DNA from 2 places in the Paenibacillus sp. Y951 genome. Region 2 is predicted to be linked to the other one. Evidence: a T-box and tRNA genes for the amino acid it is inferred to sense, from the RefSeq annotation. Region 2 holds a T-box; the other holds one or more tRNA genes.
The links. The T-box of region 2 lies ahead of metG (methionine--tRNA ligase). A T-box ahead of a tRNA ligase gene usually reads a tRNA of that ligase, here a tRNA-Met.
Positions count from the first base shown of each region.

Region 1: it has a tRNA-Met gene. The T-box ahead of metG (methionine--tRNA ligase) is inferred to sense a tRNA for this amino acid. The anticodon was not compared.

Region 1 is NZ_JBXCIY010000003.1:266,971-278,605, reverse strand. It holds gene AC1TPB_RS06290 (S-layer homology domain-containing protein) at 506-886, opposite strand; partial or broken gene AC1TPB_RS06285 (S-layer homology domain-containing protein) at 920-994, opposite strand; gene AC1TPB_RS06280 (hypothetical protein) at 1,006-1,668, opposite strand; tRNA gene AC1TPB_RS06275 (tRNA-Leu) at 1,630-1,718, opposite strand; tRNA gene AC1TPB_RS06270 (tRNA-Leu) at 1,772-1,860, opposite strand; tRNA gene AC1TPB_RS06265 (tRNA-Ile) at 1,877-1,953, opposite strand; tRNA gene AC1TPB_RS06260 (tRNA-Met) at 1,990-2,065, opposite strand; gene AC1TPB_RS06255 (hypothetical protein) at 2,233-2,415, opposite strand; gene AC1TPB_RS06250 (ABC transporter ATP-binding protein) at 2,645-3,538, opposite strand; gene AC1TPB_RS06245 (ABC transporter permease) at 3,542-6,451, opposite strand; gene AC1TPB_RS06240 (efflux RND transporter periplasmic adaptor subunit) at 6,455-7,525, opposite strand; gene AC1TPB_RS06235 (ABC transporter ATP-binding protein) at 7,488-8,207, opposite strand; gene pyrE (orotate phosphoribosyltransferase) at 8,437-9,084, opposite strand; gene pyrF (orotidine-5'-phosphate decarboxylase) at 9,077-9,808, opposite strand; gene carB (carbamoyl-phosphate synthase large subunit) at 10,072-11,635, opposite strand, start outside.
Region 2 is NZ_JBXCIY010000001.1:275,856-287,490, reverse strand. It holds gene AC1TPB_RS01490 (metal ABC transporter permease) at 1-785, opposite strand, end outside; gene AC1TPB_RS01485 (metal ABC transporter ATP-binding protein) at 787-1,578, opposite strand; gene AC1TPB_RS01480 (metal ABC transporter solute-binding protein, Zn/Mn family) at 1,658-2,746, opposite strand; gene metG (methionine--tRNA ligase) at 2,905-4,866, opposite strand; T-box leader at 5,014-5,264, opposite strand; gene yidD (membrane protein insertion efficiency factor YidD) at 5,537-5,767, opposite strand; gene AC1TPB_RS01465 (Fur family transcriptional regulator) at 5,788-6,225, opposite strand; gene AC1TPB_RS01460 (hypothetical protein) at 6,300-6,524, opposite strand; gene AC1TPB_RS01455 (hypothetical protein) at 6,542-6,742, opposite strand; gene AC1TPB_RS01450 (hypothetical protein) at 6,808-7,233, opposite strand; gene AC1TPB_RS01445 (hypothetical protein) at 7,440-7,613, shown strand; gene AC1TPB_RS01440 (spore germination protein) at 7,634-7,852, shown strand; gene AC1TPB_RS01435 (spore germination protein GerPB) at 7,858-8,067, shown strand; gene gerPC (spore germination protein GerPC) at 8,101-8,907, shown strand; gene AC1TPB_RS01425 (hypothetical protein) at 8,918-9,169, shown strand; gene AC1TPB_RS01420 (spore germination protein GerPE) at 9,159-9,596, shown strand; gene AC1TPB_RS01415 (glycoside hydrolase family 15 protein) at 9,750-11,635, opposite strand, start outside.

The DNA.
Region 1 (11,635 bases), on a different contig from region 2:
GATGTCCCCATGATAGTTCAACTTGTGCTTTGCTCATGCCTATGTTGACCTTTTCAGCTTTAATAAGATTTATTTTTAAATTTCGCTAGCGTGCCTTGCTGTTCTTTTTTCTCCGTGGCGGCTGTTTCTGCTGAATTAACGAACAGCGTAGCTTTGCCGACGGATATTTTCATTTTATTATTGGACATAAAACATTTCAAAGCAAGTAATCTATAAAGCACATTTAATTTCAAATCACTATATCTGTCTAGGGCAAATTAAATAAACTTACATACATTAGTTTATCTTGATATAAGGTGGTGTTCTTGATGAAACACAAAAAGACTTTAGTTGTGCGCCTTAGACCTGGCCAAAGATTACTTGTAATTGCGAAAAAAAATCGTCGCCATCATTCCTAGATAGTATTAAATTCTGCATACAAAAAACTTGACGCCAACATGACGTCAAGTTTTTTTGTTTGAGTGCATCACTTAAAATACGCTCAACTCCATTATTTATGGCTTACCTAGTAATCAAGCACACGAAGTGCTAACGTAATAGCATCCGCACGAGTAGCTACTTTATCAGGACCAAATGTATTATTGCTGTATCCTACCACCAAACCATACTTAACTGCTGTAGCAACATAAGCTCTTGCATAAGCAGGAATGTTAGAAGCATCGGCGAAAGTTAACTCATCCTCTGATACAAGCTCTAGACCCAATGCTTTAACAATCATTACTGCCGCTTCTGTACGTGTAATGTCACCAGTTGGACGGAATGTGTTATCGTTATAGCCTGTTAGTATACCCGCCTCTACCGCTTGCTGAATATACTCTTTAGCCCATCCTTGAATTTTATCTGCATCATTATATTTCACTTCACCTTTTGCAGCTTCAAGTTTCATTGCGCGAACTAGAATAGCTGTGAACTCAGCACAATTAACTTCTTGATTCGGCTTGAATGAACCATCACTATAACCATTTACAAGTTTTAATGATACAGCGCGTTCGATCGCCGCTTTTGTTAAGGCTCAGGTGCTGTAGGATTGTTATGCTCATGAATTGCAGCTTGCAAAGCTGTCAAAGTAGTTTGCATTGTCGCTAACTTAGTAATATATGTATTAGCAGCTTCTGCATTTGCAATCGCTGACTCAAACGCCGTTGAGCGATCCGTTAGCGTCTCTGCTGCTGCAATAGCACTAATCAATTGAGCTTTCGTATTATCAATATCATTGCCAATAACTACTGTTACTTCATGAGAAGATAACAATCCTCCAGGAGTAATTTTATATTTTGTTGTTGCTGTAAATTGATCAGTAAGATCTTTCAACTCATATCTTTTCACAATTGTGTCAGCATTTTCAATAACCATTGTTCCTGGATCGTTATTAATAATAAACTCTAATGCAAAAGACTTAGTCATTTCTACTTCTAAAAATTGTGTACCATTATTTACAACAATGTAAGGATTCTTGAAAAATTCATTTACCTCTATTGAATGCCACTCTACAAGGAATAATTCATTTCTAATCCATGCCCTTGAATCTAAAACATCGAAACAACAAAAAACCCCCTTCAAGCTTAGCTTGAAGGGGGTTGGATTATTCAATGAATTTGCTACATAATAGAGTGAATCTAATAAATCAAATGGTGCCGAGAACCGGAATCGAACCGGTACGGTAGTCACCTACCGCAGGATTTTAAGTCCTGTGCGTCTGCCAGTTCCGCCACCCCGGCGTAGTACTATGTATACAATATTCAATTGAACAATCAGTCAACCTAGGAAATAATGGTGCCGAGAACCGGAATCGAACCGGTACGGTAGTCACCTACCGCAGGATTTTAAGTCCTGTGCGTCTGCCAGTTCCGCCACCCCGGCAAGGGTATGTAGCTAATGGTGGGCCCTGAGGGACTCGAACCCCCGACAAATCGGTTATGAGCCGACTGCTCTAACCAGCTGAACTAAGGGCCCTTAATAATATAATGATAACTCATTATGTCCAAAGGTTGGTTGCGGGGACAGGACTTGAACCTGTGACCTTCGGGTTATGAGCCCGACGAGCTGCCAACTGCTCCACCCCGCGTCATTGCTATTTCAAACGTTATCGCAACGGCGACATGTATTAATATACAACATTCAAACATATTACGTCAAGCATTTTTTAATATTTTTATTTATTTTTTATTTTCACAACTTTTATTCATAAAAATTACCAGTATTAATAGGTTTACACTGCTTTATACCTATGTACTATATTAATCCCCTTGAATTATTCAATAAATATTTCACTCCATATCTTCCCTTTAACGATTTGAATATTTCTATTTCCTGAGGACAATCAAGACCATACATCCAATAATCACTTTCCATTCTCTGTACAACACAACTTGCTTGAAACTTTGATTCATATAATCTAATCCAATATATCCACATCTATTGTTACCTCCCAAAACTTTTCGTAACTCCTTGATAGACTTCCTAGTAACGAAAAGTTACTTCGAAAGCATTAGCCAAAGATAACGATAGATTACCCATTTCACACAAAATCATTCCAATTAATAAATTAATGTAACAAAATAAGAAAAAATCCCCTTATCGCTAACAATGTTAAGTTCCAAGTATCGAACTTTCTACACATCGTCGACGATAAGGGGATTACTCTTTATTCTTCCTTTAGCTGAATCTGCGGTGATCTAATCGTAATCTTCTCACCATCAAACTCCATTAATACTTTATCTTTAATATCCATTGCCTTCAAATATTCTTTTGGAACTTGAAGACGACCAACTTTATCAACAACCACATAAGCAACATGCTCATTTTGTGAGGTATGCGCTGATAACGATACAAAGCCTTCACCATGCGAGCCGATCTCTGGGTTATGCTTCACAAATTCCGTACTCGTTAAGCCGTCTCTAATCGCAACAACGCGGTCAACTTGACTGGCTAAGGTCATATCATGGGTAACGATAACGATCGTGACACCGATCTCCTTATTCAGCCTACGAAAAATATTCATAATCATATCAGATGTCGCAGTGTCAACCGATCCTGTAGGCTCATCTGCTAGTAGCAGCTCTGGACGATTAGATAACGATATCGCAATCGCCACACGCTGCTGCTCACCGCCTGAGAGCTGATGCAATTTATTATGCATCCGGTGCTTCAAACCAACCCATTCTAGAAGCTGCGTCGCATACGTACGATCCAACTTTCCAGAAAGCATCATTGGCATTTCAACGTTTTCAAGAGCTGTCAAATACGGCAATAGGTTTCGAGCATTGTTTTGCCAAATAAAACCTACCGTATCCCGCTTATAGCTTACACGCTCTTCCTCAGTCATTTTCAACAGATCCCAAGGACCCACTTTAACTTGCCCTGCAGAAGGACGATCTAAGCCACCTAGCGTATTTAAGAGCGTTGATTTACCACTACCACTATTACCGATAATAGCCATCAATTCACCCTTCTCAACGGTTAGGTTCAAGCCTTGTAGAGCGACAACTTCCAAATCGTCAGTTTTATATATTTTTACTAATCCTTCACAATAGATCATGAATTATCGCTCCTCTCCCATTTTCACAGCTTGATGTACTTTAAGCTTTTTGATATGAAGGAGTAAGAACCCAGCACCAATTGACATCATCACAAGCACGACTAGCATCAATTGATTCGTATCGCTAGCTTGGAAGATAACACGGAATGGTGGAACCATTTCCGAGGCGTTGTCCGCCGATTGTAAAAATGGTAAGAAGATGTAGCTGACAACTTTACCAATACCAAATCCGAGTCCAATTGCAAGTCCCGCCGTCAATATTTGCTCAATCAGCAACATGCTAGTTAACTGTGACTTCGATAGCCCCATCGCACGTAACACACCAAATTGAACGACCCTACCCGACAAATTGAAGAACCAGTATAGTAGATAACCTGCTAGAGTAACCGCAATCGTAACGAGGAATCCAAGACTTAAAATCCCAAATACGCCACCTCTTGTCGGTAATTTCGATTGAATAAGTAGATCATTACGTACATCTTTCCATGTAACTACATCTAATTTATTAGCAGCTAGATTTTCAAGTAGTGGAGCAACAAGCGCATCCGGTTCCATCTTCACCCATACTTCATAAGGAATTAGCGGTAATTGATCATATATATAGTCCAAGTTAGCAATTAAGAACGGTTCACTATCTGGATATAAATTAGGCCAGAATGGAACGATGCCTTGCACTGTAAAATCTAATGTTCCATCTGTGAAACTTACTGAAATGAGATCGCCTAACTTCAATTGATATTTTTCAGCAATGTTTTCTGGTATTAGAGCACCATGCTCAGCCAATCCAAGGTATGACAAGTAATACGCCGGATCATAATCATACAAATCGTCTCCGAACCAAGCTACATCATAGAAATCTTTATTATCAATTCCCATAATTGTACCTTTCCCAACCGTCTTACCTGATACAATAATATTATTTTTGGACTGAAGTACTCTTGTAGCGGCTTCTACGCCAGGACTAGTTCGGAATACTTCGAACGGTGGTTCTGTATAGAGTAACTTCTGAGGTTGGTTATTATTCCCATTACCTCCACCATTTCCTCCGTTGCCGCCACCGCCGCCATTGCCTCCACCGTTTCCGCCGTTATTACCACCATTATTCCCGCCATTGTTATTGCCATCATCAGGTTTCTTCGTAGGAATCTTTTCAGGAATTCCGCCCCAATTCGTATGAACAATAACATCAGCACCATTTTTATACAGCGTTCGCTCCGTTGAGTTCAAGTCTATCGTACGAGCAGCCGAAGCATTATACACACCTAAACCGATCGTTAAAATAAGCAATGTCATCAATGGATAGTAGCCTTTAGAAGAACGAGATAATTGTGTTAACGTCAAGTAAGATGATACAGGTAAATACCTTTTACCTAGCCAATTGCATAGTGATATTATCCACGGGAAAATCCGCAGACATAGCAATCCAAGCGCAAAAATTGCTATTGCAGGTACAAAGAATAAAAACGGTTGAATTTGCATTTGATCACTTGATACGCCTGAATTAACAGTAAGTAATTGACGTTCATTGAACAAATACCAACCATAGATTGTAACGAGCACTAATATAATATCCAAATACCATTTTTGCCAAAATGGCTTTTTGTCAGATCGAGCCAAATCTTGTTTGTAACTAACGATGGAGGCTCTTGCGTACTGTACCGCTGGAATAATTGTTGCTAATAAAGCGACAACAACAGCTATAATTCCGGCAATAATCGTTTCTACAGAGAATCCAATCGTAATCGACTTACGATTGACAAAGGATAAAAATCCATCTGCTGATCCAATACTTTTGGACATAAACCAACCAATCAAAGGACCGATAACAAGAGCGATCAAACCAAGCATTATACTTTCGACGACATACATGCCTACAATTTGTCTTGTTCCTGCACCTCTACTGCGAAGGACAGCAATATCACTGCGTTGTTTATCTAGCGATTGTCTCGCATTCATCATAATGAAATAAATAACCATTGCTAGCATTGGCGCAGCTAAAGTAAATAGCATCGTTTGTAATTCATTACTTTGCGCCCGGAAAGCTTTCAATGTTTCGGCGAATGATTGCTCTACTTTCGTATCTTTAAGTCGTTGGTACAACTCAATATCTAGACGATTTAAAGTAGAAGCCAGTTCATTAATTTGACTACTTTTAATTTGTGAAAGATCAAATGAATAATACCAAGATGCAGACTGCAAGAAATTATTTTGTTTTTTCAGTAGTTCTTCTTGAAACAACGTTTCATTAACAAACAGTGTTCCAAATTGCGATTCTACCCCTTGAGCCCAGTACGCATCAGAAATGTCTGTTGGCGATACAATACCAACAATTTGCACAACGATTTGTTTACTATTATCAGCACGATAATAGTATAGATCGCCAACATGCACATCATTACGATACATGCCTTCTTCAATCATAACCGCTTCCAGTACGCCTTTATCGGTAAGCTTGTCACTGAACCATTGTCCTTGTACAAGTTCATTATGTTCCTGTAAACCACTCATCGATTGAATATTTAAGGAACGTGTGCGACTCGGATCTACTTTATCAGGAAAGACTGGGGTCACATTACTAGGACGTATTCCATATTGTTGCACGAAGGTATCAAACGGGAAACCTATCGTTTTGGGAATATCATCCTTAATATATTGCTCTACAGAGAGCAATCCATCCATATTATTGCCATTTGCAGGTACGCCTTGATATTTCATCATTAAAGATCCTGCAGGCTTACTTTCACTATCTACCTTCAATTGTTGTGCAATGACGCGTTTCAAAGCTCCATCTGCATACATTGGAATACTTGTGGCAAATGCGACAGCAACAATAAGTCCTAACAAAGTACTTAATGTTAGCCAACGAGTATTCCACATTTTACGGAAAATAAAGCGAAAGAAGGGTACACCCATATCTTATCTCCCTACTACTTTCTGACCAGGCTTTAAGCCTTGTAAAATTTCGACTTCAGTAGCAGTCTGCTGTCCGACTTCTACATCTACTTCACTTTTTTGCCCTTTTTCATCAACTACTTGAACATAAGTACGGTTACCTATGCTTCTTAGTGTAGATGGTGGGATGACAATCGCATTTTCTGTACGACTAGTGATGACGTTAATAGAAGCAGTTAGACCGCGAGCCGCTCCCTCAGGTAATTTATCAATCTGTACAATCATATAATCCTCGATACGATCAATTTCACCTGCTGCACCGCCTGATCCGTTTCCACCATTATTAGAATCAGTAGATTTAGTAGGAAGTTGTTTCACTTTTCCTTTAATGGAACCACCGTTACTAATAGAAACCGTAGCTTCCATACCAATAGCAACTTTTTCTTGCTCTGTTTTTGTTAATTTCGCGCCTGGAACAAGCATTGTTGTATTGGCTACAATGGCAATCGGAGCATAAGCTTTAATAAGATCGCCTTTTTTTGCAGTTAGCGATACGATCGTGCCTGAGAATGGTGCTGTAATGACACCTTTTGCAATTTCTACTTCCGCATCAGCTAGCTTCTGTCTCTTTTCTTCAAAAGCGATACGTTCAGATTCGTATTGAGCTTGATCCATCTCATCTCTTGAACGTAGTAATTCCTTCATGGCTAGTTCATCGCGTTGAAAAGCGAGTTTATCTAGACGTAAAGTTTTTTGCAGTTCACTTACATCAAGCTCTGCAATGACTTGTCCAGCAGTAACTGTATCACCTGTCTTCACGTGCACATCTTTTACATTAAGATCACCTTTAGTGAAATACATCGTTTCTTCTTCTAATGAAATAATTTTACCAATAACTGTTACCGTTGTTTCTAATGTTTTCGTAGCAACTGTATGCTCTGGCTTTTGCGAGATTTTCGGAGGAATAATATTAGGTATAACTTCCTCTTCTTTTTCATTCGGTAATAGACTACAACCACTTAATAATAGTGCTAGAATAACCATTGATATACTTGCTTTACGAGATAAATTTGCCATCCACCATTTCATAAACATGGTCTGCAACCTCCAAAATTGTAGGATCATGTGTCGTCATACATATCGAAATTTGTTCATACTTAATAATGCTTTGAAATAACGCCATTACTTGTGCGGACATCGCAGTATCCAATTCAGCAGTAGGCTCATCTGCAAGTAATAGAATTGGACGATGTGCAATAGATTTTGCTATAGCAACACGTTGTTGTTCACCACCAGATAATTCATACGGGCGATGATGCATACGTTTTTCAAGTCCAACAAGTGTTAAGCATTCTTCAACGCGCTCTTTCCATTCTTTTTTGGGACGATTCGCCATCCGCAAAGAAAGTTCGACATTTTCATAAGCAGATAATAACGGCATTAAGGCAAACGCTTGAAAAATAAAGCCCATTTCATTGCGTCGTATTAATGTCCTTGCCTTATCACTTAGCGTATCGAACGGTTTACCATTGAAATCAATACTCCCTTTGCTTGGCGTATCTAATCCGCCAAGACTGTTCAATAAAGTCGTTTTACCTGAGCCTGATCTTCCTTTTAACATGACAAGCTGTTGACGTTCAACTGTCATATTAAGTCCCTTTAACACATGAAGATCTTTGCCACCCACTTGAAAGATCCGTTCCATCTCTCGCACTTGTAATAGTGGAGTGTGACTAGGCTCGACATCATTTTCTTGAATATGTAACTGTTCATTCATATAATCTCATGACACCCCTCACACTTATTCTATATTAGAGACGTTTAATAGTTGGAAAAGGTTACAACTTTTAAAATATTTTCTGAAAATTTTCTAATAACGTCGAAATATCATTATAACATTCATTGCTGTGATGTAATCAACTAAAATAGACATTATCATTTCATTACTGCTGAAACGATAATGTCTACTATATACTGCCTTTATGTTCAAACATCATTGCTGTCGTTTAATTGTTGTAAGCTTGAGGATTAGCTCTCCATGATTGAAGTGCTGCTACATCATCTTGAGCAATTTCTCCAGTGGCAACAGCTTGTTCAATTAATGCAGAATAATTGGAAATGGTTTGCAATGGAATCCCTGCTTCCGCAAACGCATCAATAGCCGATTGGAACTGATACGTAAAGATAGCCAATACTGCAAGTGGCACTGCTCCAGCTTCACGAACAGCAAGTGCTGCTTTCAATGAGCTACCACCAGTAGAAATCAAATCTTCGATAACGACAACTTTTTGGCCCGGTAGTACGCGACCTTCGATTTGATTTTGCTTACCATGTCCTTTAGCTTTATCACGAATATAAGCCATTGGTAAGTTCATTTTTTGTGCGACCCATGCAGCATGCGGAATACCTGCTGTTGAAGTACCAGCAATCACTTCAGCGTCAGGGTACATTTCATTAATTAATGTCACAAAACCATCTGCTACTTTTTCACGAATTTCCGGATAAGTCATCGTAAGACGATTATCGCAATAAATAGGCGATTTTATGCCAGACGTCCATGTGAATGGTTCATTCGGACGAAGCGCTACTGCTTTTATTTCTAATAATGATGCAGCAATATCTTTTGCAAGCTGTTCCAATGATACTTTACTCATATGAGATTAACTCCTCAATAATAGATTCAATTGCTAACCGCGGATCAGTTGCAGCTGTTATCGGACGACCGATAACCATGTAGTCAGTCCCTTGACGTAATGCTTCACTAGGCGTCATAATGCGAGATTGATCATTCAGTGCTGCTCCTAATGGACGAATACCAGGTGTAATCGTTTGGAATGCTTGTCCACAAGCATTTTTAATCGCAATAACTTCCGATGGTGATGCAACAACGCCATCCAGCCCTGCTAATTGCGTTAACTTCGCGTAAGAAAGCACTGCAGCTTCAACCGTACCAGTAATTCCGATCTCACCATTCATAACTTGCTGACTCGTACTAGTTAACTGTGTAACTGCGATTACCGCTGGGCGTTGCTTATTAGAACTGGCCTGATGTACTCCTTCAAGCGCAGCCTCCATCATAGCACGACCACCTGCAGCATGAACGTTGAACATATCAACACCTAGCGCTGTAATACTCGCTGCTCCACCTTTGACAGTGTTAGGAATATCATGCATTTTCAAGTCTAAAAATACACGGAAGCCGCGATTTTTAAGCCCTTCTACAAAAGTGGGGCCTGCAGCGTAGTATAGCTGCATGCCCACTTTCATATAGCAAGGAATTCCTTTCAATTGCTGAATTAACTGCTCCGCAGCAGTTGCACTTGAATAATCAAGAGCAACCATAATTTTCGAAGCCGCCTCTGCTTTTGTAAGTGACATACCTTGCCCTCCTAAAATTTTTCGAGCAACGAAAAATTGCATCGAAAGCATAATCCTAAAACTTTTTGTTTACTCCATGAAAATACTTCTTGGTAACAAAAAGTTACTTCGTAAGCATGTCCTAAAACTTTTTGTTTACTTCATGAAAATACTTCTTAGTAACAAAAAGTTACTTCGTAAGCATAATAATTTATGGTTATCTACTTGATGATGCTTCCTGGTAACAAATAGTTACTTCAAAAGCATCATCTAAAATTTGTGGTTTACTTCTGTTGCAATACTGGCATAGCGCTAGAAGTGAAGTTAATAGTTTGCATCATTGTAAGTAATGCTCTTACTGTATCAAGTGATGTCAAAATTACTACCCCATTCTCAACTGCTTCACGACGAATACGGAAGCCGTCACGTTCTGGAGTTTTGCCCTTCGTAAGTGTATTTACTACGAATTGAGCATGTCCTTCACGGATATGGTCAAGAATATTTGGAGCACCTTCACTTAATTTATTAACTCGCTCTACATATAACCCTGCTGCTTCTAGCGCATCTGCAGTACCACCAGTTGCCATTAATTTGTAGCCTACATTTGCAAAACCACGCATTAATTCAACTGTTTCTTGCTTATCTTTATCCGCTACTGTTACAAGAATTGTACCAGAGTTAGGAATTTTCATACCTGCACCAATAAGTCCTTTGTACAATGCTTTTGCAAATTGTACGTCGCGCCCCATTACTTCACCTGTAGATTTCATCTCAGGCGTTAATGTAGGGTCAACACGGCGAAGTTTCGCGAATGAGAATACTGGAACTTTAACTGATACATGATCATCTTCAGGCCATAAACCATCTACATAACCAAGATCAGCAAGTCTTTCATTCAAGATTGCACGAGTTGCCAGATTCGCCATCGGCAGATTTGTTACTTTACTTAAGAATGGTACTGTACGAGAAGAACGTGGGTTAACCTCGATTACATATACTTTCTCTTCGTGAATAACAAACTGGATGTTAACAAGTCCAATAACTTTAAGTGCTTTTGAAATTTTAATGGTAATGTCTACAATTTGTTGCTTAATATCGTCAGATAATGATTGCGGCGGATATACAGCAATCGAGTCACCAGAGTGAACTCCTGCGCGCTCCACATGCTCCATAATACCTGGAATAAGTACCGTTTCACCATCACAGATTGCATCAACTTCAGCTTCTTTACCAAGCATATAACGGTCGATCAACACTGGATGTTCTGGGTTGATTTTTACTGCTACCTTCATATAGCTAAGTAGTTCCTCATCAGTATAGACGATTTCCATAGCGCGTCCACCAAGTACATACGATGGTCTTACAAGAACCGGGTAACCAATCACTGCAGCTGTAGCTACTGCTTCATCAACAGTTGTAACTGTTTTACCATCTGGTTGAGCGATATCTAAGCTACGAAGTAAAGCTTCGAATTTCTTACGATCTTCCGCTTCATCAATACTTTCAAGGCTTGAACCAAGAATTTTCACGCCAGCTTTAGAAAGTGGTGCAGCAAGGTTAATCGCTGTTTGACCACCGAACTGAACGATTACGCCAATTGGTTGCTCTTGCTCGATAACGTTCATTACATCCTCGAAGAATAATGGCTCAAAGTATAGACGATCAGATGTACTGAAGTCAGTCGATACTGTTTCAGGGTTGTTATTAATAATAACTGCTTCGTAGCCTGCATTTTGAATAGCCCATACAGCATGAACAGTTGAGTAATCGAACTCAATACCTTGACCGATACGAATTGGTCCAGAACCTAGTACAAGGATTTTTTCTTTCGTTGTATCCGTTACTTCA
Region 2 (11,635 bases):
TTACCTAGCAAAATTAATAATAAGAAGGCAATTAATACAAGAACAATGGTACCTCCTGCTGCCAGATTCCATATACCAGCAACTAATAAACCGATAATTACTGCGAGCTCACCGATTAATACAACGATAAATATACTTTGTCGGAAGCTTCGAGCAAGTAGTAAACTACATGCAGCAGGAATCGTTAATAAAGCTGAAACAAGTAATCCTCCGACAATTTTAATAGAAACACTTATAACTAATGCAGTCATTACGCTAATAAGTATATTATAAAAACTTACAGGGACACCACTAACTGATGCAGCTTCCTCATCAAATGTAAGTAGAAACAATCCATGCATATGCTTACCGATTATGAATAGCACAACAACCGTTACACCAAATATCAACCATAGGTCACTCGAATTTAATGTATAGATGAAGCCGAATAAGAAGCTATTAGGGTCCATATTCAAGTCGCGACCTAGTGTAAAGAAGATCGATGCTAACGCGATTCCCCCAGACATAATAATGGCAAGTGACAATTCTGCATACGACTTATATGATTTTCTAAGTTTCTCAATCGCAAATGAAGCTATTAGTGCAAAGATCAATCCGAATAGAATCGGAGACTTCCCAATAACAAATCCTAACGCCACCCCAGCAATAGCTGCATGAGACAATGTATCGCCAATCATCGATAAGCGACGCAATACTAGAAATATTCCCATCAATGGAGCCGTTATACCGATTAGTATTCCCCCAATTAGTGCACGTTGGAAAAATCCACTCATCAAAATATCCAATCTATTTTCCTTCTTTCTTACTTTCCAATTGAGTGCGCAAATGCCGCAAGCTATGAGCTAGATTTTGCTCCACACAGTCTTGAGTTTCATGAGAATGACGCACATAGAAATTCAGCTTGCCTGAGCTTGCTGCTGGTTTCTCTCCAAGATATCCTTTGATCATATCCATATCGTGAGACACCATTAAGAACGTCATATTATGATGCTGATGCATATGCTTGATCATATGGAAGAAACTCTCTTGTGTCTCTGCATCGATCCCAACCGTCGGCTCATCGAGAATTAATAATGAAGGAGTGTTAATAAGTGCGCGTGCTAGAAATACACGTTGCTGCTGTCCACCTGATAATTGACCGATTTTTTTATCCGCCAAATCCTCTACGCCCATTGCCATCAGAGCATCATCACATTTTATGTAATCTTCCTTCGAATTTCTCCCAAACCATTTACGCTTTCCAACTAGTCCTGAAAGTACTACTTCGCGAACAGTAGCAGGGAACAAAGGATTGAGCGAATTTTTTTGCGGTACATAACCGATTTTCTCCCACGCCTTGAACTGTGAAAGCGGCTGACCAAATAATTTCACTTCGCCAGATGTTGGTTTTAACAAGCCAACAATCATGCGCAGCGTCGTTGTTTTACCCGCTCCATTCGTTCCGATTAAGCCAATGAAATCTCGCTCTTTCACACTAAAGCTAACATCTTTCAATATTTCCCGTTGCTGATAGGAGAACGATACCGAATCAACTGTAATAACATCACGGTGGCATGTAGCATCTATTTGTGTAGCCATCATTTCCTCCTAAAACTTTTTGTTTAACTGTAAGACAGCAAAACGGAGCTTATTAAGCTCCGCAACCAATCCAATACTACTATTGTAATGCTTGAACTAAATTTTGCAAGTTCAGCTCCATTAAACTAATGTAATCTTCGCCAGCCTTTTCTTGCCTTGTCGTTAGTCCTTCTAAAGAATATAGTACCATAGTATCAACTTTTGCTTCGGATGCAAGCATTTTCGCTAAATTATCCGAGACTAGTTCTTCAAAGAAAATATATTTCACACCGTTCGCCTTAACTGTCTTAGTAATTTCAAGAATATCTTGTGCTCTTGGTTCTGCATTAGGACTAAGGCCCATAATTGATATTTGCTCTAAATTATAATCGCGTGCAACATAGCCGAATGACTGATGTGATACAACAATTATACGTTTTGTAAGATTAGATAACGCTTCGGTATATTGTTGATCAATAGTTGTTAGTTTTTCCACAATAATATTATAGTTTTCTTCATACTGTGCGGCGTGGTCTGGATCAACCTTCACTAGACTTGCTTTAATATTACTCGCAAGAATTAATGCCGATTTGGGTGACACCCATGTATGTGGATCAGTCGTGTGGCTATGAGTATGTCCTTCATCTTCAGTGGTTTCTTCCTGATGGTCGTGTGCTTCTTCGGATGCAGCATCATGCTCGTGCTCGTGCTCGTGCTCGTGCGCTTCTTCTGTTGTAGCGTCATGCTCATGGTCATGTGATTCTTCTGTCGTAGCATCGTGCTCAGCTTCCTCGTCAGCTGTATCTATCAACGTCATGCCTGCACTAACTTCTTTTACAGTAACTCCACTATCAGATTCCAGCCCTTGCTGAAAATTTTCAATCCATGTTTCAAGTCCTGCTCCGTGATAAAGTAGAAGATCTGCATTGGAAGCTGTAATAAGATCTTTACTCTTAGGTGTCCAATCATGTGGTTCTACACCCGTTGCAATGAGATTAGTAACATCTACATGCTCTCCACCAATTTCTTTCGTTAAGTAATAAATAGGATAAAAGCTAGTTACCACTTGAATTTGTGAGGGATCCTTACTTGCATTCGTTGATCCTATATCATTACCACAACCAGTAATTACTACAACCATTGCGATAATAATAAGTGCGCTTAGACGCTTGCTCATTACTTTAATCATATTATAATCTCCTATAAATGCGTTTTTTAATAGTAATCGTTACTATTACGCTTTTCATTATAGTAGTTCAATAGAATAGTGTCAACTGTTTCATTCAGAGCAAAAAAAGAGCTGTTTATTGCCATCATTAGCAACAAACAGCTCTTTCATACACTTTATTATTTCACAATTGCACCATTAGGCATACTGTCTGGTACCGTTGTTAACGTCAGTTGATCATCTACAGAAGCTGCAAGGATCATTCCTTGAGATAGTTCTCCGCGCAATTTCACCGGCTTCAAGTTCGTTACACAAATAACTTTTTTGCCAACAAGATCTTCTGGTTTATAAAACTTAGCAATACCGGATACGACTTGTCGTTGCTCGTAACCTAGATCAAGCTGCAACTTCAACAATTTATCCGCTTTCGGTACAGGTTCCGCTTGAATGACCTGAGCAACACGTAATTCTACTTTAGCGAAATCTTCAATTCCGATCTCTTCTTTACTATCTGCAGGTTTTTCAATAGCAGGTGTAGGTTCAACAGTAGCACTGCCGCCCTTCATAGAGCTAGTAATGAATGTTACTTCCTCTTCAAGATCAAGACGAGGGAAAATAGGATCAGCTTTCTCTACTTTCGTACCTGCTGGGATTTTATTATAAATGGCAATGCTATCCCAAGCAGTTAATTCACCTTCAACAACTCCAAGCTGCTGCCACATTTGACGCGGTGCATGTGTTAAGAATGGCTGGATCATAATGCTAATCGAACGAAGAGATTCCGCTAGATGACCCATAACGGAAGCTAGCTTAGTAGCTTCTGCCGGATCTTTCGCCAATGCCCATGGTTGAGTCTCATCGATATATTTATTCGTGCGACTTACAAATTTCCAGATCGCAGTTAGCGCCACAGAGAACTCCATTTTATCCATTGCTTCCTCTACTTGCTTCAGCGTAGATAGCGCATAGCTTTCAAGTTCTTCATCAAATGTAGAAGTCACACCAAAGTCTGTTGGAATATTTCCTGCGAAATATTTATCGATCATCGCAATGGTACGATTCAACAGATTACCTAGATCGTTAGCAAGATCGAAGTTAATACGTTCGATAAAGTTATTCGGTGTAAATTCACCATCAGAACCGAATGGCACTTCACGTAGCAAGTAATAACGAAGTGCATCTAGACCATAACGATCGATAAGGACAACAGGATCAATAACTGTCCCTTTAGATTTTGACATTTTACCTTCCTTCGTCAATAACCAACCATGTGCAAATACCTTTTTCGGCAGCGGTAAATCTAATGCCATTAACATAATCGGCCAGTAAATCGTATGGAAACGTACAATTTCTTTCCCAACAAGATGCACATCTGCAGCCCAGTATTTCTCAAACATATCTTTTTTCGTATCATCACCATAACCGATAGCTGTAATATAGTTGGACAAAGCATCAATCCATACATAGATCACATGCTTTGGATCTCCTGGAACTTTAATACCCCAATCGAATGATGTACGCGATACGGCAAGATCTTCTAGACCAGGCTTAATAAAGTTGTTGATCATTTCATTACGACGTGATTCTGGCTGAATGAACGTTGGATGATCTTCATAATATTTCAGTAAACGATCTGCATATTTGCTCATACGGAAGAAATAGCTTTCTTCTTTCAGTAATTCAACGGGACGACTACAATCAGGACAGTTTCCGTTAACTAATTTATTTTCTAAGAAATAAGACTCACATGGTGTACAGTACCAGCCTTCATATGATCCTTTGTAAATATCATCTTGATCGAGTAATTTCTTGAATAACTTTTCAACAACGACTTTATGACGCTCTTCTGTTGTACGAATAAAATCATCATTGGAAATTTCTAGCTTAGCCCATAACTGTTGAATACCATGAACAATTTCATCAACAAATTCAATCGGAGTTTTACCACTTTTCAAAGCGTTTCGTTCGATTTTTTGACCATGCTCATCTGTACCCGTCAAATACCATACATCATAGCCACGTAGACGTTTATAACGTGCTGTAGCGTCTCCCGCTACTGTTGTGTAGGCATGACCGATATGTAACTTATCACTCGGATAGTAAATTGGTGTTGTGATGTAGAAGCTGTTGTTGCTGGACATTGGATCATCTCCTAAATTTAATATATTGTAGTTCAAAAAGTAGGCATATTCGCCACCGAATACGCTACGACAGCGTTACCTCGTGATCACAGTCAGCGATTTTGAACTGCCTCTAATACCGAAAAAAACGCAAAAAACTCTCGTCCAACATGGGACGAGAGCTAATACTCACGTGGTACCACCCAAATTCCAAGACTTGCAAAAATTGCGCTCGTCTTGCTTCTTAGATTGCCAACTGGCAATATCTTTATCGCAGACATACGCCTCGCCCTCACGTTATCCGCTCGAACAAGGAGCCTCCAAGACCATATTCCAACACCTTCAGCATGTCGGCTTCCACCAAGCGCCGTACTCTCTACAAAGGAAGGGTATTGTACTCATCTCTTCACTGGCTATTACTGTATAGGTAGTTCAAAAAGCGGACTTTGATAACGATGTGTAGCTATCGTAGCTTACTCGACATCGAATATGAAGGGAATTTTGGAAAGTACGGTTCGCGTGTACCAATTACGTACACTTGCGCTTCCATCTTTCAAAAATTAACTCCATCTTCTCGGTTCTGAAAGTCCGCTTTTTGAACCTTTATTGAAATAGGCAGTTCAAAAAAACTAACTTTCATTAAATGATATATCTCTAATATAAAAAATGTAGACGCCAATGTCAAGTGACGCTATCTGTTCTTCGGTTTAGGTTCAGGAACATAATCGATTCCACCTTGATGAAACGGGTGGCATTTACTAATACGCTTAATCATTAACCATGTCCCTTTGAACGGACCATGCTTTTCAATCGCTTCAAGACCATAGGCTGAGCACGTCGGATGAAATCGGCAAGTCGGTGGCTTATGTGGCGAGATGAATAAGCGGTAAAATTTAATAGGAGCCTTAACGATTGATTTCATAACATGACCGAAACTCATTATTATTCGCCGCCTTGAATTTGCTCTTCCTCAGCACAAGCCTTACAATGACCGAATACTTCGAATTTATGCCTTATCACTTTAAAATCAGTCGGAACATCTGTTTGATCCATTGGACAAAATTTAATCGGATATGTTTTTCCGCAGCCAAGACAAATCATATGATGGTGATGATCATGCGCACGACAATGAATTTTGAACTTCACGCCTTCTTCGAACATCACTTGTTCTAATACACCTAGCTCCTCCATAACGCGAAGGTTTCGATAGACCGTATCAAAGCTAAGTCCTGTATACGTTTTCCCCATATGATCGTATACATCTTTCGGAGACAAGTAGCTTACCGATTCTGAGAATAGCTTCGCTAATGTTTTACGCTGATCTGTTACTCGTAAACCTCTAGCTGACATAAGCGTAACGATTTCATCAAATGTTTGCATCAATTGACCTCCCAACAACTATATTATTATCATGTATTGAGAAAAGCCCCCTTGTACAAAGAGAGCTTCGTATTCTACCCGTTATAATACATATCTGCAACAAAGGCACCACTCATACCTACGAAAAACACTGCTGTTAATCCCCATAACAAATTACGTATCAATGTCAACTGTCGAATCTTGGTCTCCGGCGCTCGCCCTAGACGAGCCATCGAGACAGATCGGTGAAGAAATAACGTCGTAATAAGCGAAGCGACGAACAATAGATTAACACCGAACCATATGACTTGCCAATACATGCTGACACCTCCAGTTGCTATAAGTACCAAATATTAAGAATAATCATTAGCACAATAAAACTAACTAGAGCACCGGCAAAATTGTACCAACCCAAACGGAATCTTTGTTGAAACATTTGTAAAATCCCAAAGCTCAACAATCCAAAAATAAGTAAAATAAAAATAATGGCAATTATAAATAAATCCGCAGAAACATCGCTTACATTTACTACTGACACGGTGGACACTCCTTCACGATCTAATCGTAATCATTAGACATTATACTAGATCGCGAGATTATTAGCTAGTTTGTTATAGAATGTCGATAAAATTTTATTGGTCTTGGTCGTTTCGCCAATCGAATAATTAGCTGATCTTCTTCAATTTTTGCTTTACACACTCTAGATTTCACTAATTTTGGCAGCTTAATCAATTCAATATGCTGATCTGGTAACCCTTCTATTTTCACAAAGTCTTCCCTAACAAAGAGTATGATTTCATCTTGATCATATCCTATCGGAAGTTGATAAATCACTTCAAGCGACTCTTTTCCTTCTTTTATCTGATAGCTAGCTTTCGGTCTTTGCTCATGTTTATTGACTGGAGTACCCGTTGCTTGCTTAATCTGATTAATCCAATTATCGACCACTGGAATTTCCCTTAGGCTCTCCAGATTTTTGGGGAAATTAGCATTGCTAAACCACTTCTCGAAATCATCCCAATTTTTCAATAATCCCACCTCATCTATTTCATGTATAGATTAGCTTATGCACCAGCTAACAAGTAGGCTACTCGTTATTAACTGATCAAGGACTTTTTCGACGTCGAATAAACTACGAAGTCGATCATCGTTATCAAAGTCTGATTTTTGCACTACCTCTTCAAATCAAAGTTCAAAAAGCGGGCTTTCAGAACCGAGAAGATGGAGCGTTACTTGTGAAAGGCGGAAGCGCCAGTGTACGTTATTGGTACACGCGGCCCGGACTTCCCAAGTTCTCTTCATATTCGATGTCGAATATGCTACGTCAGCATATTCTTCGTTATCAAAGCTCGCTTTTTGAACTTCCCCTACAAGGAACGCTTAGGCTTATGATGCATAAACTACAATAAACAGTGAAGTAGGTGAGTTCATGCCATCAATCGTTGGCTTTGTAAATGTAGTTAGTAACGGCTCTAGTGGAATCGTACAGTTCGGTGATGCTGTTCAAGTATCACCTTCTAGCTCTTCCAAAACCTATGCTGGCGCTGGTTCTTTCTTAACAGGTAGTTTAGCAAATTCTAATACGGGACTAAGTGCTACCAATTCATTAGATAATGATCTTGTAGACAATGTCAGCGGAGTATTGTGATCGCTATGTTAACGGTACAGCAACAAATTAACATTCATAGTATTCATATTGAGACGCTTTCGAATAGCTCCGTTTTTCAAATTGGTACTTCAGGAGCTATTTCTGCTATTTCTCATGTATCTACACAATCATTACCTTCAACAACAGGACCTGATGGAATGTCTCCCATGGATCAATTCACACCTTTTCTTGTCCCACTTCCCAATCCAACATAATAACAATTCAATTATAGAAGGGCTGGATCTACGATGTATAATTCTGAATCTTCGTCATCTTCGCAGTTGAACCCATGGCAACAATGGGCGTTCCGTATCGAACAACGACTGCAAGAACAACAAGATACGATTGATACATTACAAGCAACAATATCCCAACTTGAGCAACAACTAGCAGTTCAAAAACAAATTCCTAGCTCTAATACCCCTCCAATTTTTCATGTTGATAAAATTGAATATCATTTTGATCAATTAAAAGTAGAAACATTAGAAGGTTCCTTACAAATTGGTATGTCAACAGCAAGTGCCAGTCAATTACCGACAATGATAGAAGAGTTAGCTATGAAACAGAAAAATGTTCATAGTAATTCAACACATCCCAATTCCAAGGCAAAATTTGTGGAAGGTAATACCGCTCATGATCTTTCCAAACCAATGAAAACATCCGTGCATAATAGCATTCCTTCGGCAAATAATACCCCTCCAACTGAAAATTCATCGAACTTCCCCGTCGGTTTTGAGCAGCATTTGAGTGATCAATTACGCACTTATCTTCACGAACAAGGAGTAGGCTATATTCGCAAGATGAGTTCACGATTGGACATCCCAATTAATGACGATCATATCACCCAAATCATTATTGATCTAGAAAAGCAAATTGAGGCTCGAATTCATCATTACGTAGCTGATGAGGCACCCTCTTTGAATCGAATTGCTCCCTCTTCTGATCAAGAGCTACAACATGAATGGGAAAAGATAGAAAGATCGGTAAGTGAACGTACATGGCATGATATAGAGACTGCAATTAGGCACTATTTACAAGAGAACGCTGTACGATAGGAGATTACCAATGAAAATTATTATTCAAGAGCAACATCTGCATGTGGACCAAGTTAATGTCATCGCTAACTCAAGTTGTTCAAATATCCAAGTTGGGGATAACGACCAAGTTGTACTTTATTCCACTATCGAAACACCACCAGATGGCTGTCAAATTGGCCCCTTTAATTCTGCTTCAAAGCCTGCACTATGTCCATCTGGTAAAATAATCCAATTACCTCAGCCTTCCATAAGTAAGGGAAAATATCGTTATGAGTCATAATACGCTTTCTAGTGTCACCAACTTAAATGTTATTAGTAACTCCTCAAGCTCGATCATTCAAGTGGGTGATCGCGACAATACTTCGATGATCAGTAGAAGTATCGTTGTATTACAAGACGTAACAAGGAATACGGGAGATGAGCCTGATTTTAATCAATATCAATTATTTTGTAAGCCATCTCCCAATCTAAAGCGACTTCTCTACCCTAGCAAAATCGTTGAACGAGCATCTGATATGGAGCAACCATTGGATCTTAACGCCATACCAGATATCACCATCGGCCGACTGAAAGTAATATCTAACTCTGACTCGTCGAATATCCAGATAGGTAATGGCGAGCAAATGTATTCCGAGTACCGCTCAAAAAGCTTTGAGCAGCACTTCGTTGCCCAACCACACAAAAAAGAGTATCCTTTCTCACCTTAACGGTTAAGAAAGGATACCTTTTTGTCATTCGTGAATTGAACCCTGAATAGTAGACACTATAAAAAAAGTGTACTATTCGGGGTTCAGTTCATCATTAATTCGGTACCGTCTGTTAAAAATATTGTTATTACTGAATAACTATATTTTTACTTACTATACGATTTGGTTTAATTGCTTGTATTTTGCAGCGTATTTACATACCGACTGAACAACCGTAGCATGTGACCATGTTAACGGCGCTACCGATAATGGTGTACCGTCAAAAGGGTTCAATTGCTCTGCTAACAGCCCACTTGATAAAGTATGCTGGGCAACCCACTCCAATGTACGTCTTGGGCTTTCAAGGTCGGCAATCGTTTTCGCTGACGCAATCTCAAAGTTAGCTACCCATAATGTGCAAATGATCCATGGATTACCTGGTATACGTTCAATATCACCGGATTGTTGGAAATAATAGTCGTTCACATAACGAGCAATTCCGCCTACTTCTGTTTTCACTTGTAGTCCTTGCTTAATCGATAGCATCGTCTTTTGCACACGATAATCATCGACAGGCAACACACCAAAATCCAAAATACCAAACATACTACTTTCAAGCGTCATATCTTTGACCCATACATTATCCTTCATCACTAGACCGCGAGCGAATCGTCCTGCTTCCTCATCCCACAAATGCTCTAGCATACCACTTTTAATTCGTTCAGCAATATTACGATAATGATCACTACGCTCATAATCCCCGAATAAATCAGTGAATGAAGCGGCGGAGATTAGTCCACCATAGACAGAGGCCGTCGTATAGGTCCATATGCCATAACGTTCTTCCCATAAATCATAGCTTGGTTTCGGTAAATTCATATCTTCTTCAATATAACTGCTTAAGAAATTAGCTGCTGGGCGAATAAGTTTCGTATATAGCCCTTGTGGCAATTCAATAACTTGATGGCGAGCATAATCTTGCCATAATGCAAACAGAACTAATGCCGTCTCATCCTCTTGGATCGGCAAGCGACGATTTCCTTGCACAATATACGGATGCCAGCTGGAGCCTACCGTTCCGTCTGGATTGTATTTATGATACAAATAGCCATCAGAAGAAATCGTATCCGCACAAAATTGAAAAAATGGTGCTATCATACTTTGATACCCGGCTAATGACATTGCATCAGCGACTAGCGCACCGTCACGAGGCCACATATAGCTATAGTGGTCGCGATTGTACTGCAAAATATCTGTGTCGTTAGCAGCGATAATAGCGCCATTCTCATCGGTTTGCGTGCGAACGAGCAATAAGCTTAATTTGAATAATTTACGTACCTCATTCGGCAAATCTCCGAGATCAGACTCCGCGCGTTGCAACCAATGATTCCAGTATACAACCACTCGACTTAATAGCTTCTCTGGGTGCTGATCACGAACATATTGGTCTAGACGCTTCACTTCCTCTAGATTGGCACCGATTGACATCCAGTAGAAAATCGTCTTTTCACTATGCCCTCCAACAATGGTACGGAAGCTTAACGTACTATCAACGGAGCCTTGAGCAATTGTATTCCCCATAAGCGTACCATCTTCAGCGTCTCTCCAAGTACCTTCAGCGGTATTGAATCGTTTCACACCAGTAGAATATTGTAAAATTCCACCTTCATCAGAAAATCCATTAAACATAAAGTAATTAGAGCGCTTGTAATGATAGATCGTATGATTTTCCGGGTAATACACTGCAGTATCTCCAACTTCTGTTCCCTCGATCATTAGATCCTGATGGAAGAAAAGTCTCACTTCCCTAGCTTCATCACGATAATTGCGGATTGTCACTTGTTTAATGAAAATACATTCTCTTTGATGAATGCCATCATTAATTTGTAATTCAATGCCTAATCGGTCATGCCTTGCAATAACGTTAGTAACAAGAGAGCCTTCCAGATAATCAAGCTCGAACTTCCACTCTGCATGATCCAACCATGAAAATTCACCTTGTACCCAAATACCAACTCGACAATAATGCCCTCCTACATGATTCAGTTGTCCTACATACG